Regions from separate parts of the Spartinivicinus poritis genome, predicted to be linked through region 3. Evidence: predicted binding sites of a transcription regulator. Region 3 holds the regulator's gene; each other region holds the start of a gene.

Region 1 (11,063 bases), on a different contig from region 3:
AAACGATAAGGAAATCACGTGTATAAAGCAGTCTTCTCTTCAATAACCTTCATTATCACAGTAATAATACTTACATTTAATTTATTTTTTTGGAGTATCCTTGAAAAAAGTACCTTATTTGGTACTACCACCCAATCACAATGGCTGAAGCTATTAACATTTAACCCTATGGAGTGGGCCGAAGCTTTTGGCTTACCTTTTTTATTATCAATTTTTTTTCACTCATCAGCAGAACATTTGATATCAAACTTAATTATGCTACTTATTGTTTCTTCAATATGTGAAAAAAAACTAGGGAAAACAAATACATTATTGATATTTTTCTTAACACATTTATCCTCACTGGCAATGATAGCAATATTTTATGAGTTTAATTTTTCAGAAAAACCTATAATCTTATCAGGATCATCAGCTGCAATTTTTGGAATGCTTGGTTTTTACCTTCTTAAAGAAAGAAAGTGGGTCATTTGTATAATTCTTTTCTGCTTTTTACTACTAAATCAAACCAATATAATTAGCTTATTTCCTTATAAGTATACTCTAATTGACCCACACCTAATAGGCTATTCTATAGGTATCATTAGTTCAATTTTGTTCTCAAAAACTATTTTAAGGTATATTGCTCTACTCAAGTAAAAGCTTTCGCACATTACCTTCTATATCAACTGTTACCCAGTTTGACCCAACTGAAATGGCGCTGGCATAAGTTTTTTCCCACTGACCTTCTTCTACTGAAGGCAAGTAGTGATGGAGTAGTTTTCCTGTTGAAGGATTTAAAAACATTACCCCCTTATTAGCTGTCGTATAAGCTAAAATATTTGTCTCATAATCGTATGAGACTGAGGTCATATGTTTACCAGTTAGTTCAGAGTCAAAACACCATTTTTTAGTTCTTTTTGAAGTATCTATACGGCATACTTGCCCAGATAGGTCACTAAATATTATGTCTTCATTTAATACAAATGGTATTCCAATCACAGGGGATTTGTTTAATATACTGAACTGTGGTTCACCTGTTACTTTATCATAACAATTCACACCACCTAATTTTGTTTCAAAATAAATTTCTCCCATAATAAAGCAAGCATATTCAGATGTTATTGCGGGTTCCATCCAACTGGATGCAGGTATTTCGTGCTTCCAGATCTCTTTTCCTGTCATAAATTCATAAGCAATCGCATAAGAACGGTGTTTTTGACTATCTCCTTTTTCTCTGCCTGTACCTACATAAACAATACCGTCATCAACTCTGACGGCTGCATCCATATGACCGGGAGTTTGATGCCACACTTGCTTCATTGTGTGAGGATCAATTGCATGTATTCCATCACTTCCTGCAACGGCAAATAACAATGCTTGTCCTTGATACTTTCCAATAACAGGTTGCCCTTCTGTATGACCTTTTGTTGAATAAGGTGCTTCATGTTTACCCGTGGTTAAATTAATCTTATAAATACGCGCATGGTGCGTGTCATGAGTACCCTCACCTGCAAATAAGTATCCATTAAACACTATTGGAGAAGGCGTTACTATAGTACCAATAAAAAACTTCCTTAATGTTTGGCCATTTTCAGTTGATAACTCATGAATATAGCCATCATCAGCTCCAAAAAATAGAGAATTGCCACTTAAAGCTCCTGTTCTAAAGGCTCCCATAGGCAACTTAATTTTCCATTGCTGTTTTATTGAGTTAAAAGATTTAGGAAGTAAATTTGACTCCTGAGATTTATTGGACCGACTTAGTAATTCAGAATAATTCACTTCTCCTAATTGAATCGGCTGGTGTTGCTTATTAATAACCCATTCAAACGATGGTAAATTATGGACATATTGATAACCTTTGTACCCCCCATAGATCAATATATTAACAACCAGTGCTACAAATAACACTTTTGGCTTTAATAAAATTTCAAGTAACTGTTTTGGCCCTTCAGTTTTTAGTTTTATTCCAAACAAGCCAGCAATAAATGCAGCAACAACGCTTATTGCAACACTTAATATTGTAAAAGGAATAAGTACTGTAGGAACAATAAGAGGTATATACTCTACACTATCATTAATGTAATTCATAACTAATATGTCCGTTGTTTCCGTCTAAACAAATTTTTTGCCCATCCCTAAGCTTATTAATACAATCTCGAATACCACTTATCGCAGGAATTCCCATTTCTCTTGCAACAATAGCGGAATGAGATAAAATCCCTCCTTTTTCAACAATAATTCCTACTGATTTAGTAAATAAAGGCGTCCACCCAGGGTCTGTTGACTCAGCAACTATTATCGTATCTTCAGGCAGTGAATCCATGTCACATTGACTAATATCACTCACTACTTTAACAGTGCCATAAACCAAGCCAGGAGAAATGGGTTCACCATCCAAGCAATCAGCCTCTTCTGAATGATTACCCGAAATAAGCTCATCCAGCTTATTTAAACTAACAATCATCGGTAGTGAATAACGTTTAAAAACAAGTGATTGCTGTTTTCTATCTTTTATTTTTCCTATAATTTCATCTGATATGTTCACTGGCGAAATAATCTCATCATTTATAATTTCATCGACTCCTAGCAAATAAATATCATCAAATAGCTTACTTCTTTTACCAATTTCTTGAGCAATATATCTTATATGGGCAAAAGGCTTCAAAATCTCCATTTTCCATGATTCTCTCAGCTCAAGCATAGACTTCAACAACTGCCATTCTTGTAAAATTATCGATTTTTTAAATGTTTTCAAGTTATTTATTTCGTCTTCTACTTTATCTGTAGCATAATTGATTTCTTCACTAGTTGATCCAATTTTTTTAAGGTTAACAAAAGCTTTTTGACCTAACTCAATCCACCTAGGGTTGGATAGGTCCAGCTCACCTGCTCCTCGATGACCATACCTAGCCATAAAAAATGGTTGTTTATTAACATCTTCACACGCTCTTTTAAAATATCTATTCATTTCATAACTAACTGTTTTTAAACCAATAGCCATCCATCGTTTTAACGTTTTTTTTGCCTGCTGTTCCCCCAGCAAATTACTCAAAATAGCCTCAAGTGAATGCAGCGTCGCTTCTGTTAAAATAATTAAAATAAATGGCCATAATAGACTATTTTTTGTAAAAACATGACACTCTTTAGCAAACCTCTTTAGTAACTCTACGTTTTCCCAGCTTTGATACATAGTAGGATCAAATGGCCTATCCATTTTATGCTTAAATTTTGCTAACTCTCTTAAACACTGATCCTGCCAATACTTACGTCTACTACTTAAATTCCAGCCAACCTTGACCATATTATAAATTGCAAGAGGAGTTCTTATTAAAGATTGTGCAGTTAACTCCTTAATACTAAATTTTAAATGCGGTCTAGGTTTTAAGTCTATTGAATATGGAATAGGTCCAAAGTATAAAGGAAACATCTTGTTTAGATTTATATAAGCCCTACCAAAGACTCTATCTAGAATAGATTCATGAGGAGAAAAGTCATTATCAACAAAGCTTAAATAACCTAATTTTTTTAATGCATCTCCAAATGCATTATGTGGTGAAAATGCTTTCTGCCAAAGAGTGTATGTTATATAACTTTGTATACCTGTCCATTCAGCAAATGTTTGTCCATCCCAGGTTGTATTTTGATCATATTGATGATGAAGTCTTTCTAGCTCTTGCTCAACAATTCTTAAATGTGTTGAGTAAGTATATGCCGCAGTAATTGGTCTAGCTTGTAATAGCTTTAATTGATCTTCCTCATCAATAGCCCATTCCATATCCACTTCAACACCTAGTAGACTTTTAACTATTTCACCCATTTTCTGAATATCGTCTGTGAATGCTTTTTTCCACATCGAGTGATTTTCTTGTAGAACTCCTCCATAAATTCTGTATGGTGTTTGCTTCCCTGATACCAAAGCTTCCCCGTACCCCTCTATGAATTCAATCAAATCACCAGTTTTTTTTCCTCTAGGGTCTGAGGAGAAATAAACACCAGAAAATTTTGGTTTAACCATTATTTGTACAAGCACATTCATACTTCCACTGCTTGTCTTTCCCAGAAAGTGTTCTCGATATACCTTAGAAGAAATTTTATTTATTGAATCAAAACACTTAGTGACTGTTATTTGTAAAGTTTGATTGTCTCTGACATTCAAGTAGCTATTATTTTGCCCAGCAAAACTTACTTGGCTATCATCTTCATCACTCGCAGAACTTCTTACAGCAAGTGGCTTATAGCCTATACTATTCCACCAATCAAAAATTTCATCCCATTCAGCTTGCTTAGTAGGTAAAGCAGTTAATATAATGCCCTCTGGCACAGGTAACTTACCTTGATATAAACATGCTAGATTATAAGCTTTGCCGCCAACTTCTTTATTATTTTGGTTAATATCGTTAAAGTATAGCAATGTCAAAATCACTCCTTGATTATTTTTTAATAATAACTAATGATCAACCACTTATGGCTATAGCCACAAACACTCTTAAATGGAATATTTTTGCTTATTCAATTAGTATTAAAACTTCAACTTTATTTATGGGCCTGTAGTAAATAATCAATATAATTATTTAGGCCCATCTCATACGAAAAACCGGCAATTTACTTTAGCCAGTTTTTTTAATTTCTATTTTCTTTGTCTTACTTTCTGGAAGCTCTTTTCTAGGAAGTTTTATACTTAAAACACCATTTTTGAATGATGCCCTAATTTCATCAGCATTAGCATCCTCAGGTATCGCAAGCATACGTTGAAACTTTCCATAACTGCGTTCAACTCGATAGTGATGCTCCTCCTTTTCTTCTTTTTTATGTTTCTTTTCACCACTAATGATTAGTGTATTATCTCTCATTTCCAGTTTAATGTCTTTTTCATCAACACCAGGAACTTCTACACTAATTACGTATTCTTTATCTTTTGCACTAATGTCAACGCTAGGCTTAAACAAACTGTTTGGCATTCTTGACCACTCTTCTGAAAAACTTGGTAAGCCTACGCCCTTAAACATACTGTCAAACAGTCGATCAACTTCTTTATGAAATTGGACGAGTGGATTGGTCATCGGATCATAAGACCTATTTGTAGTTAAATTTTTAGCTTCATGCTCTTCTTCATCTTTAAGCCAATTCCAGGGGATTAAGTCCTTTACGTTCATAAACATAGTTTCCTTTATTAAATAGTTGAATTGATTTAAATCAATATATACTATTTTGTAATGCATCATTTATATTTCAGCAATATAAATGCAACTTATTGTTTACATCCACAATATTCAAGCACATGTATTTATAGCACAACAAATGCTTACATACTCACAAGGTTAAAAAATAACATCAAAATTAAAAATAGATTAGTTTTTATAAACACCTATTATTATAAATAATTAGTTAATTACAATTTTTTTATATTTATAACCAAGTTTATAACATCCATAATATAAACAGCATATCATGCAGTTTTGTGTAGTCACACTGCCTACTACTTAGCATCACTCTCATTATTGGTTTACATCATTTGTTTCGAGATAATCTCCTACAAACCAATACATTATAAAATTTTACGGCTTTTTGTTATTGACATAGCAAAAAATTAACTTAACCATTTCTAAAAGTGATAAATATTATGGGGTTTATTCATAGCGTGAACATAAGGAAAGCCGTTACTTACTATAAACACTACAGACCACAAGAGGTAACTACCTCTCTAATAGAAAAGTATGCAACAACACTTTATCAAATTTTTTCGTTAACTCATACTAACGTTAACTTTGATAACTTTAAACGTAAAATCTTACCGCGGTCAGGAACCGACTCATTAGCATTGTTTTATAATGATAAAGACCGAATTATCGGGTTCACAGTTGTAAGTATTAACTTAGAAAAAATAGATAAACTTAAGTTCATTGCTTTAGGAACAAGTATTTACTTTGACTTACAGTACAAACCAACTTATATATTAGTAAAGTACTTCTTTTATTCCTTTATAAAGTTAAAATTAAAATATCCATTTACAAAAGTCGTATGTATTTCATCCACGACATCTCCCGCTTCCTATTTATTTCACGCCCAAAGGGTATATGAATTTTATCCAAACTATAAATTTACCCCATCATTAGTTATAAAAAAAATTACATATAGGGTTGCAATGTCAAAAGGTTGCCAATTAGCCACTATAGACAATCCTTGGCAATTCAAAGTAAAACCTACAATCCCCAATATTGGTCGGTTTAAGCGTATCCCTGACAACAGCTCTCCTCATTATGAATATTATAAATCCATCAATCCTAATTTTTACTCTGGTAAGGGCATAAGAGTTTATGTCCCTTTGACTACATTCAATTTTTTAGCTTCTTCTTTTATAAATATAAAACTGCTTTTAACAAAAAATGTCTAATCAAAAAAATATTATCGAAATTATACAAAAAATAAAGCCTCATTTAAACTCTGTACTAACAAGCGCGACTACTGTTAGAGAGTGTTTATATAAAAATCTATATCTCTTATCAAATATTTTTGGAGTACCTGAAAACAAAGTTGAACTTACGCTAAAACAGTATGCATCCGTTTATGCGTCTACTATTGGAGCACAGGTGATTGCTATTACTGGTAGTTGTGGTAAAACAACGACTAAAGATATGGTTTTACATGTATGTAAAGATACTTTTAATACTGTTGCTACCCCTAAAAACTATAACAATGCAATTGGTATTGCTTTCACATCTTTACAGTTACACGAAAACACCGAACTAGCTATTATTGAAATGGGTACTAATAGCCCCGGAGATATAAAAGAGTCAGTTAATGTGATTAAACCACACTGGTCTGTTATCACTAATATTCAAAACAGTCATTTAGAGGGGTTACATGACTTAGATGGTGTATTAAATGAAAAAAGCAACATTATTATTGACAAACCAAATCATATCGCTTTTATAAACTCTGATGACTCTTTACTCAACAAAAACATTAATGTTGATCATGCCCAACTAATTACCTTTGGTGTTAATAGCAGCAACTTTAAGCCAAGTGTTTTATTATGGAATAACGAGCAACTACCCACATTTGTTATAAATGATACCTGCTTTAATCTACAGTTACCTGGTACTCATAACTTATATAATGCTATTGCATGTATTGCAATTTGCTCAAAGTTAGATATTCCACTGCCTATAATTTCACAGAGGTTAAGTCAATTTAAACCACCACATTTGCGTTCAGAAATTATTGATACCCCCTACGGCAAATGGATAGTAGATTGTTATAATGCCAACCCTTTTTCTGTTAAGCAGGCTTTATTATGTTTCAGTAAAATACAAACCAAAGGTAAAAAAATTGTAATCCTTTCTGATATGCTTGAGTTAGGTGAAAAAAGTGTATTTTTTCATATTCAAATTTTAAAGCAGCTATCTTATTTAAATATACAAACAGTCATTACAATTGGCAAAAACTTCGCTCAAGCTCATTCAGAACTAAAAAATATCGATTATCATTTATTAAGATTCAATTCAATTGATAATATAGCTAACTATATTTCTAATTATGCCACTAAAGAGGATCGTGTATTAGTTAAGGGCTCAAGAAAATTTCACCTTGAACAATTAACTGAATTACTTTCAAGTAGTGAAATTATATAAACACCCTCAGAAGTAATTATTTTTAGAGGAGCTTTAAATTCTAAGCCCTTGGGTTTCAGTAAGCTATAGAAAAAATTGTATGCTCTGGTGAAAGATTCGATCTATTAGCTCAGTTATTTCATTAGCTTTTACAGGAAAAAGTATGAGAAATAACCGAGCTCAAAAATCCTGTTGTTATTTTTTCACAGGCTTTGTTTTTTTACCGCTTTTAGCTTGCCTGCTGCTATTACTATTACTTTTACGTCGTTTGCTACCTTTAAACGAGTCCTTCTTTTTATGCCGTTTAGGCTTACGTTCAGTGACAGGAAGCTCTTTACCTGCTGTACCTATATTCAGCTTTTGGCTACAAACATAAACACCTTTTAATAGCTGTAGCACATCTTTAGGCATGCCTGCAGGTAAGTCAACTGTACTGAATTCATCGTATATGCATATTTCACCAATATACTGGCTTTCTATATCTGCCTCGTTGGCAATAGCACCAACCAAGTTACCTGGCTTCAAACCATGATCACGCCCTACATCGACCCGGTAACGTTGCATTTCAATATCTGGATGGGCTTTTAGTGGCTCTGCCTGATGGCTGTACTGCCTGCGCTTTCTGCCTTTTTCTTCCGGCTCTTCACTTTTAAATTTTTCAGGCTTTAAATTCAGCAATAGAGGCTGTTCACCTTGTACCATTTTAGCTAAAGCCGCTGCAATATTAATCGCATCAATTTCGTGTTCTGCCTGGTATTCAGATACTAACTTATAGAATAACTCCAGCTCATTACCTGCCAATGTGTTTGTAATCCGTTGCTTGAAGCGCTCAATTCGCTGATCATTGATATCCTTAGGTGATGGCAAAGCCATTGCTGCTATTGTTTGTTTAGTGGCTTTTTCAATTGCCCGTAACATACGCATTTCACGAGGGGCAACAAATAAGATAGCCTGTCCTTCTCGTCCAGCACGTCCAGTACGACCAATTCGGTGAATATAAGCTTCAGTATCATATGGGATGTCGTAGTTCACCACATGACTAATTCGCTCAACATCCAAGCCACGTGCAGCTACATCCGTTGCAATGACAATATCTAGCTGCTGTTTTTTTAATCGATTAACGGTCATTTCCCGCTGTTTCTGCGGCATATCACCATTTAATGCCGCACAAGAATACCCCCGAGCTTCTAACTTTTCTGCCAATTCAATGGTCGCTGTTTTGGTACGAACAAAGATAATCATGGCATCGAAGTTTTCCACTTCTAAAATACGCGTTAAAGCATCTAACTTGTTAACCCCTCGCACAGACCAATAGCGTTGACTGATGGTTTCTGCAGTAGCCGTTTGCATGGCAATTTTGACTTCTTTAGGGTCTTTTAAATGCTGTCTTGCTACTTTTCTGATGACTGTTGGCATAGTGGCAGAAAACAACGCAACCTGTCGTGTGGCTGGCGTTTGTTCCATAATCCACTCTACATCGTCAATAAAGCCCATCCGCAGCATTTCATCCGCTTCGTCTAACACTAAAGCTTGCAGGTTATCCAGCTGCAGACTGCCACGACGAATATTGTCCATTACCCGGCCAGGGGTACCCACTACAACATGCACCCCTCTTTTTAACTGCCGTAACTGAACTGAGTAACTTTGCCCACCGTAGATAGGCAGCACATGAAAACCTTTCATATACTTGGCATAGCTTTGAAAGGCTTCCGCTACCTGGATTGCTAGCTCTCGTGTAGGGGTTAATACTAATACCTGTGGCTTGGTTTCTTTCAGGTTAAGCCTGGCCAGTAACGGCAAAGCAAAAGCAGCTGTTTTACCACTACCCGTTTGAGCCTGGCCAAGAATGTCACTACCTTCCAGCAAGTGCGGAATACATTCAGCCTGGATGGGGGAAGGTGTTTCATACCCCACTTCATCCAGCGCTTTCAGTAATGAATCAGTCAGCGCCAAGTCCGCAAATGTTGGCTGCGAAGGTGTTGAAGACATTAAGTTGTTTCCTCAGTAACAGGGCAGGCTACAGTAATGGAGGCCAAACCAGTAGAAAATAAAATTTGTCATTGGGCAGTTTACCATATTTCCAGAAATAGCCTTACTGTTTTGTTTGTAATGAAGTTATTTCATGCACATTCCTTAGCTACACTTTCAAGCATGAAGCTGCAAAAAATTTCATTCATGCTCTTAATGATACTATTCAGTTGCCATATTGATGCCAGCAAGCTATGCAAAAAACCTTTAACTGTTAGCTTTGATACTCACACCGAGCCCTGGTCTTATCTTGATCAAAATGCCCAGTTAACTGGGCTAGATGTTGAGCTAATTAAGACCATCTTCACCCTTATGGGGTGTCAATTAATTATTCGCTTGGACATACCATGGAAAAGGCAAGTACATTGGTTAGAGCAAGGACTACTCGATATAGCCGCACAAGCCTCTAAAACCAGTAAACGGGAAATGTTTGCTTATTTTTCAGAACCCTATCGACACGAATATATTGCTATCTATATTCGTAAAGAAGACCTTCATAAATTTAACTTTATGACTCTTACAGAATTACCTCACCTGAAGTTTCGTCTTGGTATTCGTCGAGGTAATTATTATGGTGACAAATTTAGTCAACTCCTAAAAACAGCTTTATTCAAGAAGTATATAAATATAGCGGAAACGGAACAGGATAATTTTTTTAAATTAATCGCCAATCGAATTGACGGTTTTATTGGCTACCCACCAGGCACAGAAATTGACTTAAAAAAAGTCGGCTTAAGTAAGCAAATTATCAGACACCCCATGCCAATGATCAACACAGGCAGTATCCATGTCATGTTTAGTAAAAAAACCACTCTCCCTGCATTAATTACCCAGTTTAACCATGGTTTGCAAACGATCAAGACGAGTGGTGAATTCAGCAAGATTATACAAAAATACAACGGAGATTTAATACACGCAGAGCATTAATCACAGAGACATACTGAAATAAAAGATATTACTCAATTTAGAAAAATATTAATAACCATCTTCGCTAAAATAGTCTATAAAACTATCTATAATCTTTAGACGTAGGTTGTAATATAATGAAACGCACTCTTTTTGCTTGCTTGTGTATCTCTTTATACGCATTTTCAGCCACTAACTATGCTGCTGAAACGGTAAAAACTGCCCCCTCAACTCAGGATACAGTTAAAAGTTACCTGATGCAGAAAACCAAAAAAGCCGTGACTCTTCACCTGGTTTCAGGCAAAACACTTTCTGGCACAGTAGGCACAATAGGCCAGCACTTGGTGCAACTGAAAAGCCTGACAGGTAAGGAGTTTTATGATGCCCTAGTGCCTTTCGATAAAATTGAGGCTGTAGAGGTAAGAAACCGCTAACAAGTTAATCAGGTTTTCACTTTCTGGCACCTTTCTCATGAAGGTGCTATCTCATTACCCCCGAGGCTGTCGCAAAAAGTCAGGAGCGCAGCAAAGACAAGGC
Region 2 (11,063 bases), on a different contig from region 3:
ATAATAACTTATGCATAATTGATTGTCGTTTCTCTCTGGCTGATCCCGATGCTGGCCAACAAGCTTATGATCAGCAGCATATTCCTGGTGCCGTTTTCGCTGACTTAGAAAAAGACTTGTCTGGCCAAGTTGTGCCGGGTGAAACAGGACGACACCCGTTGCCTGATGTAAATCGTTTAAATGAGCAACTGAGGACTTGGGGTATTAACCAGGACTCAATAGTCGTTGTGTATGATCAACAAGATAGTAGTCAGGCTGCAAGGCTCTGGTGGCTGCTAACCTGGTTGGGTAAGACTCAAGTCGCTATTCTAGATGGTGGCTTTCAGGCCTGGCAGGAGGCTAAGTTGCCAGTGACGACAGAGCTGCCGACTAAAATACTGGGTAACTTTGTAGGGCAGCCAGATTCCGATATGTGGGTATCAACTGATGAGGTGTTACAGCAATTGAGTCAACCAAAGTGGTGTTTGGTTGATGCTCGGGCTGCAATGCGTTACTCGGGAGAGCAGGAGCCAATCGACCCTATTGCAGGCCATATACCTGGTGCACTTAATTTACCTTTTCAAGGAAATTTAACAAAAATAGGATGCTTTTTACCGAAGCATCAATTAGCTGAGCGATTTAAAGCCTTGCCAGTTAAAGAGGTCACAGATTTGGTGTGCTATTGTGGCTCTGGAGTGACTGCTTGCCATAATATCTTTGCAATGGAACTGGCAGGCATAGGGCGGCCTCGATTATACCCTGGCTCTTGGAGTGAATGGGTGGCCAGCGCAAGCAGGCCAGTTGCTGTGGTCCAAAATAAGGGATAACTACTACAGTAAATCAGCAGGAGGACTTTGTTAGAGCCTTAAATATTCGCTGAAATAGACTGGCTAAGGTTGTCCCATAATTTTACAGAAGGCTAATAGCGGATTATCGTAATAATGGTCAATCGCTTATTGGCTCTGTAGGTATAAATAAAATTATTGTATGGACCAAACCTTGCTTAATAAAGGATAGTTTTTAACGGATAACAAGTTGGCGGGACAATGAGTAATAATGAGCATAGCAAGCAATCAGTTGAGAATGGGCAGCAGACAACCTTGACCAGTGACCTTGAGCAGTTATCAAGTAAGCAGGTGCAGCGCCGGAAGTTTCTCAAAGCTTCTGCAGTTGGGGCGCCGATAGTATTAACCCTAAGAAGTGGTGCAGCTTTAGCGGCGACCAGCGCAACCTGTGACATGAAGCTAGCTGAGGCTAATTTACCAGCTCCCGATGCGGTGGTATCTGAGGCGGATGGTATGAGTGAAGATCCAAGCTGGGTAAGGGCAATGGGTACTAAGCACATTTTTATGCCACTCCCTAATGGTGAGCCTCAAGAGGTTATTGAAGTTAATGGTACACTCTATGTGTTAAACATGAATCAATTAACGGAAGCACCCAATCAAGATCAACTCATGGAATGGCAGCAAGCAGTTAGTAATAATGAAGGGCAGTTAAGCTCTGAAAGCGTGAGTGTTCTCGTCCACTTTGATGATATGCGTCAAATGAGTGTTGAAAGCGCTCCAGGCACCTCACCCTTGACTAACTCTTGTTGGGTCTCCATCCAACCAAGCCCCTGAACAAAAGTGTTGTAGCCCTTGGGTTACAACACTAATCTGGTCTACCCTATAAGCCATGGGAACGTTTACCCAACAACAAGATGAAGCTATTAACTGGCGTTTGGCAGACCTTGGTCAGCTGCTGTGGGCAGATTGGGGAGAAGACACTATTGTGTTTAATGGCTTATCTGCTGATACACACTTATTAAACACCATGTCGTTAGATGTCTTATTGTTATTAGCTAAAAAGCCAATGTCAGCTGAACAACTAATAATCAGCCTTGCTAAGCAATGGCAGCAGCCTTTAGAGCAGATTGCTAAATCAATCAGTAGCTTGATCCATAACTTGGACTGTTTAGGGTTAATTGAGCCGGAATTTACATGAAAATTGCTGATTTAACAGTAATGGAGCTACAGGAGCGGCTTCGCAATGGTTTGGTGTATCAAATAGGTCCATTTAAATTTCAATTAACCGTTAAAAACTGTAAAACACTTGTTTCCCAACTACATTGGTTATTTGCTCATTATCCAACATTTTCCCAACCACAACTGATAGATTTTGCTATCCAGGTAAGGCGACCACGGTTATGGCGTCGTTGGTGGCGACCACAGGTGGAATTTAAAGCGGATGGCGATCCAGGTATGGCGCCCTTTCCACTAGACCACGCATTACCCATGCTGGAGTGGGGCAGCAACTGGTGTATCGCGACTCATGCTCATCGCTATTTAATGTTGCATGCTGCTGTAGTAGAACGGCAGGGCCATGCGATTCTATTTCCTGCTTGGCCGGGTTCTGGCAAGAGCACATTATGTGCTGCTTTGTCACTCAGCGGCTGGCGTATGTTATCAGATGAGTTTGGTTTGCTCGAGCCAGAGTCTGGTTTATTACAACCATTGCCTAAGTTGACTCCACTGAAAAATACTTCAATTGAAGTGATGAAGCGGTTTAGCCCAGAAGCTGTTATTGGCCCTTTATTTGAAAAAACCCGCAAAGGAATGGTGGCTCATTTTCGTCCACCTGCTGCAAGTATTGAGCAGGCTCAGGAAAAAGCACAACCACGCTGGATTATCTTCCCTCGTTACAAAGCAGGGGCTAATAATGTATTGGTTCCTGTAGAGAAATCCCAAGCATTGTTAAGACTGGCCAATAATGCATTTAATTATAAATTATTAGCGACCACAGGTTTTCAAGCTGCACGTCAGTTAGTAGATCAGTGTAATTGCTATGAATTGAATTTTGATAGCTTACGGGCAGTTATTCCGTTGCTACTTAGCCTTTATGAGCAGGAGTTCGTCTCTCCACCAGTCAATAACAAAAGCCGAGTGGTTAATGAAACAGCAGATTGAAAGTCACTATTTATTGACGGTATTAAAGCAACCATCAACTGTAGTCCAGTTTTCAGTAGAGCAGTGGAACGTTTTACTTTTTCAAGCTAAGCAAGCCGGTATGTTAGCTACCTTAGCCAATAGTTTTCAACAACAGCAGATTTGGCAACAACTACCTGAAGCTGTTCAAGGCCAGTGCCAAGATGCTTTGCAATTTGCTCAATACTTACAACGTAATGCTCGTTGGGAAATCAATCGGCTCAGGCGAGTACTCTATCCTGCTGGCTATCAAATGACTCTGTTAAAAGGAGCTGCATACCTATATCACAAAATTCCTGTTAGTGAAGGGCGGCTATTAGCAGATGTTGACTTATTATTTGATGAGGCTGACTTGCCCACAATCGAAACCTTGTTAATCGACAATGGCTGGGAGTGTGCGAAGCAAAATGACTATGATAAGGCATACTACCATCAGTGGATGCATGAACTGCCGCCTTATCGTCATCGTGAACGGCTGTATGATGTTGATATTCATCACCGAATTTTACCCCGCACCAGTCGTTTAAACCCGGATCCATCTTTATTGCTAACCGCATCTATTCCGTTGGCTGAGCCAGGATTAAACACCTTGTGTTTGCCTGATATGGTGTTGCATACCATCGTGCATTTGGGCTATGACGCGGATTACCATAATCGAGTTAGAGATTTATACGATATTGATCAACTACTGCGTTATGGGGAGAAGCATGTTCCTGATTTTTGGCTGCAACTGCAGGAGAGGGCTTTAAAGCTCGGTGTAACGCTGCCACTAGCTGATATTTTGTGGTTGTTGGAGCAGTTTTTTGCTACTCCAGTTAATGAGCAGCTGATGACAAGGCTTCCCAAATGTTCAACCAGTATTTTCCAGCGTATTAAATGCTGGGCAATGCCAGAGGCTATGTTGCCTTTGGCTAGAGGCCAAAAACGAATACGAAAACAGGTTGCAAGCCAGTTGCTCTATTTACGCTCCCATTGGCTGAAAATGCCTCCTTTATTGCTGTTAAATCATCTTTCCCGTAAATCTTGGATGCGAGTGACAGGAAAAGCTTAGTTAACTCTAGCTGAAGAGATACACTGCTATACTCTACTATTAAGCTAATATGACTGTTATCTAGCCGTCATGAAAAGGTTCAATGACTCATTGCACTGTAGCTGTATATAAATAGTGGTATATAAATCTGCCTTTTACTAGTGGAAGCCTGTATGAAGGGGAGTGCAGTACTAATTGTTGAAGATAGCCCAATGGTTTTAAAGGTGCTTAAGCATTTATTTGAAGCGAAGCAAGATTTGTCCCCATTATTTGCGGCAACATTAAGTGAAGCTGAGTCATATCTGAACCAGTCAGATAGTTCTTATTTAGTAGCTGTGGTGGACTTGAATTTACCGGATGCGCCAAATGGTGAAGTGGTTAATAAAGTGCTTGCAGCGAATGTTCCCTGTATTGTGTTATCAGGTTCTTATAATGATAAGAAGCGGGAAGCCCTGTTAGATAAGGGGGTTGTTGATTATGTACTTAAAGAAAGTCGTTATTCTTATGAGTATGTTATTAAGTTAATTTTGCGTTTGCAAAAAAATCAGTTTATTAAAGTACTTGTAGTGGATGACTCAAAATCTACCCGTGCTTTTATTAGAAAAACTTTAAAGCAGCATCTCTATCAAGTATTGGAAGCAGAGGATGGTATTGAAGCTTTAGCTATGTTGCAGCAGCAACCCGATATTCGATTGATGATTGTCGATTATAATATGCCTAATATGAATGGCTATGAGCTAGTAAAAAATATTCGGCATAAGCAGAATAATAAAAACTTAATTATTATTGGTTTGTCTGCTGAGGGTAGTGGAGCCTTATCGGCTAAGTTTATTAAAAACGGCGCAAATGATTTTTTACGTAAACCTTTTTATCATGAAGAGTTACACTGTAGGTTAATGCATAACCTAGAGGAAATGGAATTGCTCGAAGCAGTGAAGGATGCAGCTAATAGTGATTATTTAACTGGCCTATCTAACAGACGCTACTTCTTTCAGGTGGCTGAGAAACTCTATGAAAATGCTGTAGAGCAGAATAAGCCACTGAGTTTGGCTATGCTAGATATTGATCACTTTAAGCAGATCAATGATAGTTATGGCCATGAGGTTGGAGACTATGTATTAACAAAAGTCGCTGATGTGTTAAAAGAGAAGTTTTCACGATTTATTGTAGCTAGATTGGGCGGTGAAGAATTTTGCGTTTTGTTAAAAGGGTTGGATGTAGATAAAAGTCAGCAACTACTAGACAGTTTTCGGTGTTTGGTTGCTGAGCAGAAGTTAACTATTGGTGGTATCGATATAGGCTTCACTATAAGTATAGGAGTAACAGATAATACATATAGCTCGCTCAGTGACATGCTGGCGATAGCTGACAAATGCTTATATCGGGCAAAACAAGCTGGCCGAAATTTACTCATTATTGACTAAATATCACAAGCTAATCTTAACAAAGCATATAAGAAAATATACCTTTCACGAGTGATTTCCAGGTTTTGTTATCATCACTCCAATCACCACTTATTTATAAGGGCATGGCATTTCGCATTTGATGGTCGCATCTAAAAATCATTCGTATGTGATGTAGTATCGTAAAATATGTCGCCTTTAATAGGTAAGTCTTTATTATGCTTTTATAGCGGCAAATTTTCGCTTGGCAGGAGATAGCTCACGAATGTCATATTGCTTAGCGAGTTGCATAACCAAATGTTGTTGGCTTCTGTTGCTGGCGACAGCCAGTTCAATTTTAAAATGGTTGTGTCTGGGGTGTAACTTGGCGTTGAAATGTTTTATTTCAAAGCCACGAACCCGACTGGTATTTAAAATCCGCTCTAGACAACCGGGGGTGTTACGGGCAACCAGTTGTAACTCATAATAATTCATTTTTTGTACACTCCAGCATCTCATCATTAGGTACACCAGGGGGGACTAGTGGCCATACGTTGTCTTTAGGGTTGATACATACATGTAAAAGAAAAGGTGTTGTTGCTTTGAGCAAGGTTTGCAGAGCAGACTCAACATCTTCTGCTTGGGTAATACATTGGGCTGTTAAACCAAATGCTTGGGCGACTTTAACAAAATCAGGGTTATCTGATAAATCAACTTCACTGTATCTTTCAGTAAAAAATAGAGTCTGCCATTGCCTTACCATACCCAGTCGTTGATTATCAATAATGATAATTTTAATGGGCAACTGATAACGAATAATGGTTGCCAGCTCTTGGATGTTCATCATAAATGAGCCATCACCAGAAATATTAATCACTTGGGCATCAGGGTTGGCAAACTGGGCTCCGATTGCAGCGGGAAGGCCGTATCCCATAGTGCCTAAGCCACTGCTGCTAAGATGGTGGCGGGGGTGAGTAAACTGGTAATGTTGGGCTACCCACATTTGATGCTGGCCAACATCGCAACTGATAATGGTTTTTTCAGTTGCGAGTTGTGATAAGCGATTAATTAACTGAGGAGCGTAAATTGAAGGAGGGTTGCTGGGGTAAGTGAAGGCGTGCTGATGCTTCAGTGTTGTACAGTATTGTTGCCAATTGCCAATTGCAGCAGGATTAGTTAACTGGCTTAAACTGTAATTGAGCTCACCATGGATAATGACATCTGGTATTTTAAGTTTGCCAAACTCGGCGGCATCAATATCCAGGTGAATTATTTTTGCTTTTGCTGCAAAGCTGTCCAGTTTACCTGTGACTCGATCATCAAAACGAGCACCGATACAAATCAGTAAATCACATTGCTGTACAGCTAAATTAGCTGCTTTGGTACCATGCATGCCGAGCATCCCAAGATAATAAGGGTCATCAGGTAGGTGGTTACCAATGCCTTTCAAGGTGCTAACTGAGGGGATACCAGATTGTTGGGCATATTTCCGTAAGGCGTTTACTGCACCACCCAGCATAACGCCACCGCCACTGTATAGTAATGGGCGCTTTGCTTGCTTGATTAGTAGGTTAGCCTCCTCAATTGTACCAGGGCCGGCTGTAGGCAAACTGTAGTCTGCTGTAGGAAAGCCTACTAAAGAAGGTATTTCAGCAAGTTGAATATCTTTTGGTACATCAATTAATACAGGTCCTGGGCGTCCTGACATTGCGATTTGCATTGCTTCTTTCAGCATCCAAGGTAATTCATTGGCTGCTCGCACTTGAAAGCTGTGCTTAACCACAGGCAAAGCCATGCCAAGGATATCCACTTCTTGAAAGGCATCCGTACCAATAAATGGACTGGCAACCTGCCCAGTAATGGCCAGCATGGGTATAGAATCTAAGTGAGCATTGGCAATACCCGTAAGCAGATTGGTAGCCCCTGGCCCGGAGGTCGCTAAACAAACACCTAGTTTTCCCGTGCTTCTGGCATAGCCATCAGCAGCTAAGGCAGCCCCTTGTTCATGGCGACAGAGAACATGGTTGAGTTTGCTATCAACGAGTGCGTCATAAACGGGCATGATTGCTCCGCCGGGATAGCCAAATAATGTGCTGATGCCTGCTGTTTCTAGGGTTTTAATAATGTGCTGGGCGCCGTTCATAGAGTCAATTCACATCACTGTTGTTGCAAAAAAAAACCCCCGGCTTTTTCAAGTCGGGGGTTTTAGTATTCGGTAGCTCGGTTATTGGTTAGCCACGTGAACCCCCTTGTTGGTGCATAATAATAATCACCACAAGTGTTTTCACGATAATTTTTTTAATGGCTAACAAAGCATTCATTACAATTTAACTTATCACTAGATAACTTACTTAAACCACACCTAACACGTATTGAATAGTCTAATAGCGTCTTAGTTGTTACTTGTTCAGGAAACAAGCCTGTCAAACATGAAGCGAGTGATGTATAAGAAACGGTGTAATGCATATCCTATCACCCACCTCTTTAATCAGAGCATAGTTTGATGGAAAAAACAAGAGTCATAAGTGGCTTTACTGAAAGTTGACTCGCATCAATAAGTCGTGAGGTTATTTCCGTTATTCATAGTTCTGTGGTTTGTTAATCGCTTAAGTGCTGGCAAAGGTTAATCGGCACTAATAAGGTTGCCTTGAGTCTGCTGCAAGTGATGTTGTTTGTTTGAGAAGGTTAACATAGCTGAAAAATTAGCTGGCGTGGTAAACGACGGCTTACTAGACTTAATGATGAGTAATAGGGAGGAAAACAATGTTGAGGCATAAACACAGCCTAGTCGATGAGTTCCCTCAATGCCGGGAACAAATTAATAAACTAAAACATGAAAATCCCACCTTTGCCAAAATGGCAGCTGAATATCACACGCTTGATCACCAGCTATGTGGCTTGATGATGAGAGACATTCCGACGAGTGATGAAAACTATCTTTCATTAAAAAAACGTCGAATGAAATTAAAGGACCAGATTTACGCTATGCTTTCCCATTAGTGAGTCAATTGAAAAGGTGATGCCTTATGCATCACCTTTTTTTATTAAATTGTAAACACTATTTTGAAATATAGTATTTTAGGACTAAGTAAGTCTACAGCTTTAAAAACTGTAGCTTATGATTTTTTTGTTTTGATGGTTGTCTCTAAGTATTGTCTCTGTAGGTAATAGTACAAGGTTTGATGTATTAATTGACTGTAAAATAATACCTTATTATTAATTGGTTTCTTAATCAAAACTTGATAATAATGAGGTTAATTAACTAGCAATCGACTAGCTACAAGCTGGGTGTGAATAAGCTAAGCTTTAGTTAATAAGAAATGTAAATTATTAAGGCTATCCTTGAAGCTACTATTATCGAAACTCCCTTAAGTCAGGTAATACAAAATGTACTAGCTTATAGCAAGCTTGCCATGGTCAAAGATATTAAAGAAGGGTAGTAAGATGAAATGGGCTCTTGTTGGTGATAAAGACACAAAAGGCAATGTCATCGTTGAGGGGAGTCCTAATCATATAGAGAGTGGTAAGGCTGTAGCTCGAGTTGGCGATAAACTAAGTGATGGTAGTGTGATTACTACAGGGCATCCTTTTATTAAGATTGATGGTCGGCCAGTGGCTATTACTGGTAGTGATGTGAGTAATGGGAATAAATTAGTTGAAGGGGCTTCAATAACTCAGTTATAAAAGAGATTTTATTACTAGCCTAATATTATTAGCTTTTTGATATTGAGGGTAGGTATTATGGCCCTTTATTAGTAATATCTATATAAAGAGCATGGGCTGAAAAGCAATATGAACAGCCAGATACCGAGCCACTCAATGGTATATAGTGTATAACAGTTAAGTATGACCAAGCTGATAGATGTACCAGTATCTCAGGAACAGCGTGCCTATCCCCGTAAAGAGATAAACTGGCAGACAGCAATTAAAGGAACAGATCATGGTGAAGCATTACCTGCGGAGGCTATTAATATTTCTGTGCAAGGGGTACTGTTAACCACATCGGTTTCCTTTCAAATAAAGCAAAAATTATCCATCATGATTAAAGCGCATCATCTTAATAATCAACTGATTATTTATGCAATAGCTGAGGTGAAACATGTGATAAAAAGAAAAAGTGATTATCATATTGGTTTGCAGTTTAAAAAAATACAGCCGTTAGCTAAAAAATTTATTTATCGCTTTGTAGAGAATTCAATTTAATTAGCAGTCCCCATTACGGCGTTATAAATAATTACGTTTGTTAAGCATTGCTAAATTCATCACTAAAAGTATACTTACGATAATGAAATAGTTTGTAATATTCGTTCAAATTATTGTCACTGTTGAAATATTTGGGACTAAAGTGTGGTTTTGCTTGTATAGTCCTGATAGTACTTATTTCGTTTATAGCCTGCATAAGTGAGTAACCCCAAAGAGGGAACAACTACACTGATAAAGAAGGCTGTTAATACAATAAAAAAGTTAATATAAAATTCCATCACTCTTCACCTAAGTGGTTTCACTGATATTTTTGCTACCATGTTTCTACATCAAAATTAGAATATCTCTGACTTGAGTCCACATTATAGTAGCTATATATGTCTGCTGTAGGATAAAGTTGTTGTCATTCAGTTAATATTTTGCACAAAGAGTGTCATTTAGATCAGATAAGCCGAAATTGACCTATCAAGCAATCATTGCATACTCGTATTATGCTCTTAGGTATGAGTGCTAAACCAGAACCTTGGGCGTCTATTTTTAGAAGTGCGCTATAGTAGTATCAAGTTGCATTATGCTTGATTTGCTTGGAAGCGATTAATTTCTGATCAATTATGGTTGGGATCCAATAAGAGAATACTATTTGTCCAGATATCCTGTAGCCCTATGCAGCTCCAAGAAAAGCTTAAAGGCATCTGCTAAAGTTAGTATGACCAACGTATTAACTAAAAATGTATTACTTATAAACTTTCCTATGAAGAAATGTATCATAAGCCTATGTGTTGTTTATATAAGCATCTTTACAGGGCTTACTCTAGCTCAACAAACTTTGAATTTAGTCACCCTTGATAAATTTGCTCCATTTACCTGGCAAGAAGGTAATAGTGCGAAAGGAATTGATGTCGATATAGTCAAAGAACTATGTCGACGTAGCAATATTAAGTGCAATATCAGTTTTCGTCCATGGAAAAGGGTAATATTTGAAATAAAAACAGGAAAAAGTGATGGTGGGTTCTCTGCATTTATAACATCAACAAGAAAAAAGTTTGGTCATATTCTTGATATGCCTATTCATTACAGTACCTATAAAGTATTTGTCAAAAAAAATAGTGATCTGAAATTTGAAAAAATAGAAGACTTATATGGAAAAACTATTGGTCGAAACCTCGGCTTTCTTAGTGGAGAAGTGTTTGATCAAGCTGCAGTTGCAGGTAAAATTAATGTTGTAGAAGCAGTAGATATTCAAGCTAATATTAATAGACTCATGGCTAACAGAGTTGTTGGTATTGTGACCAATTATCACGAAACAATATTAGAGTTAAAAAAACTCAAATTACTCGACCAAGTAGTTGATTTGCCTCGGCCTGTCAGAAAGCCAAGAGGCGCATATTTAATTATCTCTAGAGCTGCAAAGATTGATAATAAACCAGGGTTAATAGAAAAATTGAATGTTAACTTAAATGCTATGTACTCTGATGGTACTATCGAAAAAATTAATAAGCTATATTT
Region 3 (11,063 bases):
ACTGTAGCGGAAGCGATTGACCAAGGCGGCCTGAGCCAGTACTACCAGTATCGCACCAACAAAGCCACTAAAGCCGAGGCTAACGCTCAACAGTTTCAAGTGTATGATGAGCCCGCCTTGCAGGATACCTTTGTTAAAACCCTGCCAAATGGGGATAGAACAGCATTATTACTGTTAGAAAATATTCACTGTGCAGCTTGTATTTGGCTTATTGAACAGCACTTACAGCAATTCCCTGCGGTTAAGCAAGCAACTGTCAACTTTACCCAACATCAACTCCAGCTTAGCTGGGACGCTAAAGCCATGCCATTAAGTCAATTAATGGCAGCTCTGCAGCAGATTGGCTACCCACCGCTCCCCTTCCACCCTAATCAACAACAAAGCCTGATGGCCAAACGCCGCCGAAAAATGGTACGTCAGTTAGCGGTAGCTGGGATTGGCGCCATGCAGGTAATGATGTATGCGGTGGCGTTATACGCGGGTACATTACAAGGCATTGCAGAGCAACATCAATGGTTTTTGCGCTGGGTTAGCTTCATCGTTACTACACCCGTAGTGTTTTATGCAGCCAAGCCATTTTTCCAAACCGCCTGGCGAGATATTCGCACTCGCCAACTGAGTATGGATGTCCCCATTGCCCTGGCTATTGGTGGCGCTTATTCGGCCAGTAGCTGGGCAATGTTGACCAATAGTGGAGAAGTCTACTTTGACTCTGTCTGTATGTTTACCTTCTTCCTGCTATTGGGCCGGTTTGTCGAATTTAATACCCGACAACGCGCCCACCTTAGTGGCTACCGATTAAACCAATTATTGCCTGATCAGGTCACTCTCATCACCGAGGGTAAAGAGGCTGTTATCCCCTTAACCCTTCTCAAACCAGCTGACACCATCCTGGTCAAGCCTGGTGCCACAATACCAGCTGATGGGACTATTTTAGCTGGGCAAACCACCATTAATGAAGCAACCCTCACTGGCGAGTTTTTACCTGAGCCACGTCAAGTGGGTGATCAGGTTATTGCTGGCAGTATTAATGTGGATCAACCCATTCAGGTTCAAATCACTCATACAGGTCCTGATACCCAACTGGCTTGTATCGAACAGCTACTCAACCAAGCCCAACAGGATAAACCCCCCATTGCATTATTGGCGAATAAAGTTGCCCATTATTTTGTGGCTAGCGTATTAGTAATCGCTTCTCTGGTATTTTTCTGTTGGTGGCAGCTCGCACCAGAAGATGCCCTATGGGTTACGTTATCAGTATTGGTGGTAACCTGCCCTTGTGCACTTTCACTGGCAACCCCCACAGCGCTGACTGCAGCCACTTACGCTTTACAACAACAAGGCTTTATCATCACTAAAGGGCATTTATTAGAAGGCTTAACTACCATCAACCATATTGTGTTTGATAAAACTGGTACGCTCACCACTGGACAGTTTAGTCTCACCCAGGTGATACCCATAGCAGCAATCAAGACTGACCAAGCTATGGCCTTAGCTGCTGCGTTAGAAATACACTCGGAGCACCCGATAGCAAAAGCTTTCCCAGCTTCTTCTGCCCTCCAAGCAGTCGATATTACAAACACTCCAGGCCAAGGCATCAGTGGCACAATTGATGGTACAAACTATCGAATTGGTATTGCTAGCCATGCCTGGCCCGCTGAAATAATTTCCCCACCATCCCACCATGGTCACTGGTTACTGCTGGCTGATGACCAGCAGCCCATTGCCTGGTTTGAAGTCAATGATAGTTTGCGGGAAGAGGCGGCTGATACGATAGCGGCTTTACAACAACAAGGATTCACACTCTCTTTGTTAACAGGCGACCGCTCAACACAGGCCAGCAATACTGCCCACGCTTTAACTATCCACAACCTTAAGCAAGGCGCTTCTCCCGAAGATAAGCTGGCTTATATCAATGCCTTACAAGACCAAGGGGATAAAGTGCTAATGGTAGGAGATGGAGTAAACGACGCTCCCGTATTAGCCGCTGCGGATGTTTCGGTTGCTATGGGTTCTGCCACCGACTTAGCTAAAACCCATGCTGATGGAATTTTGCTTAATGGAAAACTTGCCACATTACTGACCGCCTTAACTAAAGCACAAAAAACCCGGCAAATTATTCGGGGTAATTTAATCTGGTCGCTAACTTATAATGTGGTAGCACTACCTTTAGCAGCATTAGGTATGATTCCCCCTTGGGCAGCTGCCATTGGGATGACCAGCAGCTCACTGGTTGTGGTACTGAATGCGCTTAGGCTGAGTGCCCAACAAGCTAATCAGGCTCAGCCTGATACGACAGCTAAGTCCACATGGAATAGTCAGCAACCCCATCAAAATACCACAGGTGTCTGATTATGGAGTCAATTTATCTACTTATTCCCATTGCCCTGATTTTTGTTGCTATTGGGGTTTGGATTTTTTTCTGGGCAGTAGATAGCGGCCAATTTGATGATTTAGAAAGCCCTGCTCACAGTATTTTATTTGATGATGAGTCCAACCCCACTACTCAAAAGCAAGCGGAAAACCAGCCTGCTTCGACTGATAAGCAACACGCCTCTGATACTGATAAACCGTAATGAGTATTGAACTAAGCCAACTAATCAGCGCTTTTTTATTAGGCTTACTGGGTGGTGCCCACTGTTTGGGGATGTGCGGTGGAATCATGGCAGCAATCAGCCTTCACCTACCAAAACAGAAAAAACTGCCCGTACTACTTAGCTATAATACCGGCCGTATTACCAGCTATACTCTAGCAGGCATGTTAGTCGGCAGTTTAGGCTGGTCTATTCAGCAACTGGGACCTGCTGCTAATCAAGGGCTCCGCTGGTTAGCAGGCATTTTACTGATTTTAATGGCCTGTTATATCGCTAACTGGTGGAAAGCACTGACTTGGCTAGAACAAGCAGGACAACACCTGTGGCGTTATATTCAGCCGTTAACTAAACCTTTTTTACCCGCAACCAATAGTAAACAGGGCTTTTGTTTAGGTATTTTATGGGGCTGGCTGCCCTGTGGGCTTATTTACAGCGCCCTCACCTGGTCTGCAGCCAGTGGCAATACACTTGAGGGCGGTTTATTAATGCTGGGGTTTGGCTTAGGTACACTCCCCACTGTATTAGCGACTGGTTTTTTCGCTGATGTATTGAAGCAATTTATTGCCCACCACCTCACTCGCACAGTGGCAGCGATTTTTATGATTGGCTTTGGCATATGGACGATTCCAGGCCCTCACCAGGCACTGTTAATGCCAAGCCATAACAGTCATGCCCATCATCATTGACCATTGACTCATGTCAATTCTTTTCCAGACCACCGCTTTACACTGTTAATCTGTATCAACAGTGACAGGCCAAGTTTATGTTAGGACCTTTGAAGTGGCAGTCCTCGCTTATCGAACGATATAATCAGCAAGGCCCACGTTATACCTCATACCCTACTGCCGTTGAGTTTTCAGAATCATTTGAGCCTGACCACTATCAACAGGCTTTAACAAAACTCAAACATCAGCAAACACCACTGTCGCTGTATGTACACATCCCATTTTGTGCCAGTGTTTGTTATTACTGCGGCTGTAATAAAATTATTACCAAAAACCGGCAAAAAGCTCTGCCCTATCTGACGGTATTGGAAAAAGAAATCCAGCTTATCTCTCAGCAATTAGACTGCAAGCCTGTGGTTGAGCAACTGCACTGGGGAGGTGGTACCCCTACCTTTTTGACCCATGAGCAAACCGCCCAGTTGTTTAAGCTGCTGGAGCAACACTTTCAACTGGTGGATGATATTGATGGGGATTACTCGATTGAAATAGACCCACGAGAAGCTGACTGGCCAACCATGGGGTTATTACGCTCCTTGGGATTTAATCGTATTAGTTTAGGCATTCAGGATTTTAATCCGGTTGTGCAAAAAGCGGTTAATCGAGTTCAATCAGAGGCTGAAACAGAGGCTATTTTTGAAGCAGCCAGAGCATTATTATTTAAATCCATTAATGTGGATTTAATTTATGGATTACCTTTTCAAACTACAACCAGCTTTTTAGAAACCCTTGATAAAGTCATTGCTCTCTCACCCGACCGGCTCTCGATATTTAATTACGCCCACTTACCCCATCGGTTTAAGCCACAACGACGAATTAAGCCCAACGACTTACCTTCTGCTACAGAAAAACTCAGTATTTTACAGCACAGTATTGACCGGCTACAGGCAGCTGGCTACCACTATATTGGTATGGATCACTTTGCTTTGCCTGATGATAAACTGGCTATTGCTCAAGCAAAAGGCGAGTTACATCGTAACTTTCAAGGCTATACCACCCATGGCCATTGCGACTTAATTGGGCTTGGGGTGTCTTCAATTAGTCAGATTGGTGATGTTTACTGCCAAAATCACACTGCACTTGATGACTATATTCAGTCAATCGAAAATAATCAGTTACCAATTAAACGTGGCTTTCGATTAAACCAGGATGATTTACTTAGACGAAGTATTATTCAACAGCTAATCTGCCATTTTCAGGTAGATTTAGCTGAGTATTGCCAACCTCTTGGAATAAATTGGCATGTTTATTTCCGGGAAGAAATTATGCAACTTATGCCAATGCTTGAAGATGGGCTCATTACCTTAGCCGATAGCAAGTTAACTATCACCAACAATGGAAGGCTATTAGCCAGAAATATCTGTATGGTGTTTGATCGATATCTGGCAAGCAAACAGTCAACGGAAAATTTATTTTCTAAAGTCATTTAATACTAGAAATTTTCGCTTGTTGCTAACCGGGTTCACCCCCTACAATAATCAGAATGTACCCGTTAGCCTAAATTAACAACTTTATGCGTTCGAGGCCTCAGCGTAACAATGACTGCCAAAGTAAAACCTATCAACCAAGTCGCTTGCAAAGACTGTATATTAAGCACCCTTTGCCTGCCTATTGCCTTAAAAATAGAAGATATTGATACGCTAGACAGCATTATTAAACGAGGCAAGCCGCTACGCAAAGGTGAGCATTTGTTTTTCCAGGGTGACACGTTCAGCTCTATCTATGCTGTTCGCTCTGGCGCCTTAAAAACCTACACCACCACTGATGATGGCGTTGAACAAATTACTGGCTTCCAGTTACCAAGTGAATTAGTTGGGTTAAGTGGTATTGATGATGAACATTATCCAGTATCAGCTCAAGCAGTTGAAACCACTATGGTCTGTGAAATCCCCTTCGAAAAACTGGATGAGCTGGCCAGTACTCTGCCTGAGCTACGTCGTAAATTAATGCAAATCATGAGTAAAGAAATTCGCGAAGATCAGCAAATGATGCTGCTACTCAGTAAGAAAAATGCCGATGAGCGGATTGCAACCTTTCTCTTAAACTTAGCTGCCCGCTTCCGTCGCCGGGGCTTTTCCTCTCAAGCTTTCAGACTCCCCATGTCTCGCAATGAGATGGGCAATTACTTGGGGCTTGCGGTAGAAACAGTTAGTCGTGTCTTCACGCGCTTCCAAAAAAATGGCTTAATTGATGCCAATGGTAAGGAAATTCTGATCAAGGATTCCATGACTATTTGCTCTTTAGCTGGGGGCAAACCTGTTAATCAAGCCAATGATTCATTAACAGGCTAACCTTCCTACCCAGCAAACTTAGGAACGTGCACGAAATAGCTGACAGTTTTGGCTCCAATCCATCCCGCTTGGCGCTATAAGTTTATTGGTGGTTAGGGCAAAAACTCGACATAAGCCCACTATGCCTTCTTTTTTGCGCCTTGCCAAACGAGCTTGGAGCAAAAATCCAGCAAGTGATTTCGTGCATGTCCCTTAGCTGGGAAAAAGCATCGATAAACCATTATCTGGAAAAATTATAATGATATTTGACGAATATTATGTAAAGTCATTAATCCGTAGTGTTCCTGACTGGCCCAGCCCTGGTGTCATGTTTCGTGATATTACTCCCTTATATAAATCACCAAAAGCACAACGAATGGTGGTTGATAGCTTCATTCAACGTTATGTTGATGCCGATTTTACCCATATTGGCGCAATGGAAGCTCGTGGTTTTTTACTAGGCTCGGTCATTTCCTATGAGCTGAATAAGCCTCTAGTGCTATTTCGAAAACAAGGCAAGCTACCTACACAAACCATTGCAGAAGAATATGACATCGAATATGGAAAAGCAGTGCTAGAAGTACAACATGATGCTTTTGAAAGTGGTGCAAGTATTCTGCTAGTGGATGACTTGATTGCAACGGGAGGCACTCTTCTTGCCGCAGCAACCTTAACCCGACAGTTAGGGGGTAGTATTTATGAAACAGCGGCCATTATTGACTTGCCTGATTTAGGTGGCAGTCAAAAACTCCAGGATTCGGATATTCCTGTTTATACACTTTGTGCCTTTGCTAAAGACTAGCAGGCCTGGCTGCACCAATGCGCGCCCATCAAAGGGTGCGCTGGTTATCGAAGAGTAAAGCTGTTACCGCTAATTTCACCGTCATTTAAATGACAACTCTGTCAGCTATTTGATCACTTTATAATTTTCTTGTTCATCTTGCTCAACAAACATCAGGTAGGTTAAAAAGCGAAAGTAATATTTCCACTACCGCTAACCCCATTCTTCAGAGCATTATCCTTATCAAACACTTTTTAACTTTTTCCAAGTAAAGCAAGCCGTTAAGTTGTGTATTTCAGTCTACACTAACCATAAAACAGGATTTTATTGAATATCAGTCATTTTTTTGTAATGAAGAAAAGGAATGCCAACAGCAGTAAAGGCCCATACTGGTCAAAAAAATGCATTAAAAACAATAAACGTAGGGAAAATGAGAGCTGAATAATGGGCATTTGTGCAGAAGAACTAAGACATTATGTCGTTCAACCCACTTTAAAGCAATTGCAAATCAAGCATTGCTTAGCAGAAAATTTGCTAATGGGGACAGCTGCTCAGGAAAGTGGGCTAGGCTTCTACCTACGCCCTAAAAAACATCATTCCTATGGCATTTATTGCATTACCCCTATTATGCATAGAAATATTTGGGATAAATATTTGGTTCAATTACCAGAACTGGCAAGTCAGGTAAGGGGATTGGCCAGCCAGCATGAATTTTTGGAAAATCCCCACCAAGAATTAGCCACTAACCTGAGTTATGCAACAGCCATTGCCTGGATGGTTTACCAGCGTGTCCCAAATTTTCCGACTAAAGGTGATCCATCCAATTTAGGGTTGTTAGGGAAATGCTGGCGCCGTTATTACCATGGTAAACCCCAGGCCTCATTAGACGACTTTATCCATAATTACCATCAGTATATCCTGGGTACTCCGCAAGCAGCCTGACGGTCTAACATAGCAACTGCTTATATTAATTACCGCAGTAGGTTGAAAATATAGTCTGTTAATATTTTATATTTACTTGCTGACTATTAACTTTTTAAGCAAGCGCATATGTTCCTGTATTGCCTATTTACTTAACCTGATAACTGCTCAGCACACTGAATACACAAATCCGTATAAGGCATTACCTTTAATCGAGCAGGTGCAATCTCCTGCCCACAATGACTACAAAACAGATACTCTTCATTATCAATACGTGTTAATGCACGCTGGACCTTGATTAACTCTGATAAAGTCTCATTACCTAGAGCATCGACCACCTCATCATTTTCACGTTCTTGTGCCTGCTCTGACCAGTCTCGGCTGGTGGGTTTTACTGCATCCCGCTTCAGTCGCGACAATCGCTGTTCCAACTCCACTTGTTTAGCCTGTAGTTGACGTTTTATGTCTTCATATAATGTCATGCAGTGCCTCACCACTTTCACATTCGTTATTAAAAACTGTTATTGACTTACTTTATCTAACTATAGCGTTTTCTAACGTTCCTATTGATTGGGCAAACAATACAGACAAAAAGTTTGCTTCTCTTCCCCTTACCCACATACTTTATTCTCATTAACAACAGGCTCAGGTATAATCAGCCCCCCATTACCTGGTTGCCTTCACTTAGCTGTAACGATGTCTATGCAAAAGCCAAAATCTGACAAACTCACCCTTAACAAGCTACAAAAACGCTTACGTCGCGAAGTGGGCCGAGCCATTGCCGACTTCAATATGATTGAAGACGGTGACAAAGTCATGTGTTGCTTGTCTGGTGGTAAGGACAGCTACACGCTGCTGGATATCTTGCTTAACCTACAACAACATGCCCCTATCAACTTTTCTATTGTGGCAGTTAACCTGGACCAAAAGCAGCCTGGCTTTCCCGAGGAAGTACTACCTAACTACCTAAATTCACTGAATATTGACTATTTAATTGTTGAAGAAGACACTTACAGTATTGTTAAAGACAAAGTACCCGAAGGAAAAACCACCTGTGCCTTATGCTCAAGACTGAGACGAGGTATCTTATACAGTACCGCAAAAAAGCTAGGCGCCACTAAGATTGCTCTAGGCCATCATCGTGACGATATCATCGAAACCTTACTATTAAATATGTTTTATGGTGGCAAAATGAAAGCTATGCCTGCCAAACTGGTTTCAGATGATGGCCAGCACATGGTTATTCGTCCACTAGCCTACAGCCGTGAAAAAGACATTGCCAAATACGCCAATTTGAAAGATTTTCCGATCATTCCTTGTAACCTGTGTGGCTCTCAGGAAAACCTGCAGCGTAAACAGATGAAAGCCATGCTAAACCAGTGGGACCGCCAGTTCCCTGGGCGTATTGAAAGCATGTTTCGTGCAACGCAAAATATCGTTCCATCACATATGGTAGACACAAGCCTGTTTGACTTTCAATCACTAACAACACAAGACCAGCCATTCCCTGATGGAGATCAGGCCTTTGACCCACCCAGCTTAGATTACCAAGCAGGTATTGATGAAAGCACAGATGCAGAAGAACAACCATCAGTGGTAAAGCTTATTTCACTGTAGCAGAACGCCCAAATAGCAAACACTATTCTAGGTTGGTATCACCTTACCAGCCTGTCATACTACTTTTTTACTTCTTCACTTCATTTAAATTCCAATCATATTGGTAGCTGATATCGCCTTTAAATTGCGCTAACTGCTTACGCAAAGCTGGCTGGGCATATTGCTGTAAGTGCTGTATTAAAGCAGTTTCGTTATCACCGAAATCAACCTGATACCAGTCGTATATTTTTGATAATACAAGCCCTTGCTTCGAAAATGAAACCCCTTTAGCCTGATTGATAAACCGTTTAGTTGCCGCCTCTAATACTTGCTCTTGATTATCTGCCGTTAACGCTTGAGTAGCTAAATCAGGGCAACCCAAGCTAGCACAATTGACCACATAGTGAATCCGCTGATCTTGCCAGATAGGCCTGAGAATACGGTGCTCAATATCATTCAAGGTAATTGCCTGGCCAGCAATACGAATAATTTCATCATCCCAAGGGCCAAAACTAAAAATGCCTTTACCCAGTTTTTTAATTGAGCTGACAGGGTAGTTATTCAACACCAATTGTACAGTCAACGCATTATATAAATTAACCCAATAAGCAAACTGCTCTTGTTTTTTATATTGGCGCGGATCAATATGACTCAGTTGTTCAATATAACGAGCCAACTGCTGTTTATCACTAGCACTCACTTCATTGTAATTAAACAAATGCCCCTCAGGTTTAACCACCAAGTGTTGGTTTAACAGCTGCTGCCATCGTTGATGGTTAATTTGGTGGCTATTTTGTTCATTACTGGTTTGCCAAAAATGCCATAAGTTGGCTTTTGGTGCCGCAACAGAAAGAGTAGGCTGACAAACGATCAATACAGCCAACCCCCATAATAAACCCCACAGCTTACGTTTCATTACAACCACTTATTAACCTCCCGATAAATTAAGCCTTCTTTACATTAGTAAAAGAAAGGTACGGTTTGATAACTCTTTCATTTTCAAACTAAAGATATGTTTTGTTCATAACTATTAGTCATATAAATAAGGAAAAAGGTTAATAATGTTTAAAAAAACGCTTTATAAGCACTGAAAACTATAACAAATCAAGTGACCCTGTAAGCTGATTTATTTATACTGAACCTGTTAACTGGATTTAACATAAGCTAATAAAAGAAATAAAAACGCATAAAAAACAAACCATAAACTAACAATAACAGGTACAAAAAGCAGCCATTTATACTGCTCCCTAAGTTTTAAGAGTAACCTAAATGTGGTGAAACAATTTTTTTGTTTTCCGTATGCTGCTTTCAAGAATCAACAAGTAGGGCATCCCCTTATCTATAGCCAATGCGAATGATTTTTAGGGGCGGCCGTCGAGCGATGAGGCCCCATGAGTTTATGTTTTTATACATGATTGGGGTGAAGGCAGTTAAATGCTCCTGCTGAAACTGCATTCCCACCATCCATGGTGGTCAGCGACGACAACAAACCCTAAAGATCCATTCGCGAAGGGTATGATGTCTACTTTACTTGATACTTAAAAAGCCAAGGAGGTAACACATGCTGTTAAATCACATCTGGGGGTTATTTACAACTCCCCAACAAGAGTGGCGGCTCATTCGTAATGAATCTAATTCAGTTAGTAAAATTTACTTAACTCATGTTCTATTACTTGCTGCGATCCCTGCTATTTGTGGATATATTGGCTTTACTCAAGTGGGTTGGTCAGTCGGCACCGACAAGCTGGTCAAGCTCACTGAAGCCAATGCTGCAAGCATGGCTTTGCTGGGTTACATGGCGATGTTAGCAGGCATTTTTGTCATGGGCTGCTTTATTCAGTGGATGGCCAAAACCTATCATGCCAATACTACCTTAAGTCAGACTATTGTCTTTGCCGCTTATACCGCCACCCCCTTGTTCCTTACCGGCCTGGGTGCTCTATTACCCAACGTATGGCTCAATCTGTTTCTTGTCATTGCTGGGGCCAGTTATGCAACCTACCTACTCTACACTGGTATTCCTGTTATGATGAAGGTACCCAAAGAAGTCGGTTTTTTATTTGCCAGCAGCGTGCTTTGTGTCGGGTTGGTGGTGCTCGTTTCAATGATCACTATCACCGTTTTATTTTGGGGCATTGGCATTGGACCATCACAAGTAGTCTTTTAATTTCTCTTGGCA

The links. Region 3 encodes FNR, which switches genes on or off when oxygen is low (the NO sensors DNR and NnrR bind a similar motif). Its sites were predicted from a motif close to TTGATNTANATCAA; they were not measured.
Region 1: a site for FNR is predicted at 5,166-5,179, ahead of ORQ98_RS20805 (Hsp20/alpha crystallin family protein). Genes of this name have one in related genera too.
Region 2: a site for FNR is predicted at 7,896-7,909, ahead of ORQ98_RS20390 (HP1242/YdcH family protein). Genes of this name have one in related genera too.

Annotation. Positions count from the first base shown of each region.
Region 1 is NZ_JAPMOU010000034.1:35,468-46,530, forward strand. Features, by position in the region: gene ORQ98_RS20790 (rhomboid family intramembrane serine protease) at 19-636, shown strand; gene ORQ98_RS20795 (outer membrane protein assembly factor BamB family protein) at 625-2,070, opposite strand; gene ORQ98_RS20800 (PEP/pyruvate-binding domain-containing protein) at 2,057-4,399, opposite strand; gene ORQ98_RS20805 (Hsp20/alpha crystallin family protein) at 4,590-5,135, opposite strand; gene ORQ98_RS20810 (hypothetical protein) at 5,603-6,373, shown strand; gene ORQ98_RS20815 (UDP-N-acetylmuramoyl-tripeptide--D-alanyl-D-alanine ligase) at 6,366-7,613, shown strand; gene ORQ98_RS20820 (DEAD/DEAH box helicase) at 7,788-9,581, opposite strand; gene ORQ98_RS20825 (transporter substrate-binding domain-containing protein) at 9,618-10,547, shown strand; gene ORQ98_RS20830 (hypothetical protein) at 10,664-10,960, shown strand.
Region 2 is NZ_JAPMOU010000033.1:123-11,185, reverse strand. Features, by position in the region: gene ORQ98_RS20430 (sulfurtransferase) at 1-806, shown strand, start outside; gene ORQ98_RS20425 (hypothetical protein) at 1,026-1,598, shown strand; gene ORQ98_RS20420 (HPr-rel-A system PqqD family peptide chaperone) at 1,654-1,962, shown strand; gene ORQ98_RS20415 (HprK-related kinase A) at 1,959-2,924, shown strand; gene ORQ98_RS20410 (nucleotidyltransferase domain-containing protein) at 2,908-3,993, shown strand; gene ORQ98_RS20405 (diguanylate cyclase) at 4,146-5,396, shown strand; gene ORQ98_RS20400 (acetolactate synthase 2 small subunit) at 5,592-5,849, opposite strand; gene ilvG (acetolactate synthase 2 catalytic subunit) at 5,836-7,497, opposite strand; gene ORQ98_RS20390 (HP1242/YdcH family protein) at 8,118-8,354, shown strand; gene ORQ98_RS20385 (PAAR domain-containing protein) at 8,799-9,038, shown strand; gene ORQ98_RS20380 (PilZ domain-containing protein) at 9,201-9,557, shown strand; gene ORQ98_RS20375 (hypothetical protein) at 9,695-9,835, opposite strand; gene ORQ98_RS20370 (substrate-binding periplasmic protein) at 10,264-11,063, shown strand, end outside.
Region 3 is NZ_JAPMOU010000026.1:41,772-52,834, forward strand. Features, by position in the region: gene ORQ98_RS18370 (heavy metal translocating P-type ATPase) at 1-2,352, shown strand, start outside; gene ccoS (cbb3-type cytochrome oxidase assembly protein CcoS) at 2,355-2,576, shown strand; gene ORQ98_RS18380 (sulfite exporter TauE/SafE family protein) at 2,576-3,280, shown strand; gene hemN (oxygen-independent coproporphyrinogen III oxidase) at 3,358-4,746, shown strand; gene fnr (fumarate/nitrate reduction transcriptional regulator Fnr) at 4,855-5,607, shown strand; gene ORQ98_RS18395 (adenine phosphoribosyltransferase) at 5,846-6,388, shown strand; gene ORQ98_RS18400 (hypothetical protein) at 6,812-7,309, shown strand; gene ORQ98_RS18405 (TraR/DksA family transcriptional regulator) at 7,441-7,770, opposite strand; gene ttcA (tRNA 2-thiocytidine(32) synthetase TtcA) at 7,985-8,905, shown strand; gene ORQ98_RS18415 (DUF547 domain-containing protein) at 8,973-9,800, opposite strand; gene ORQ98_RS18420 (Yip1 family protein) at 10,446-11,051, shown strand.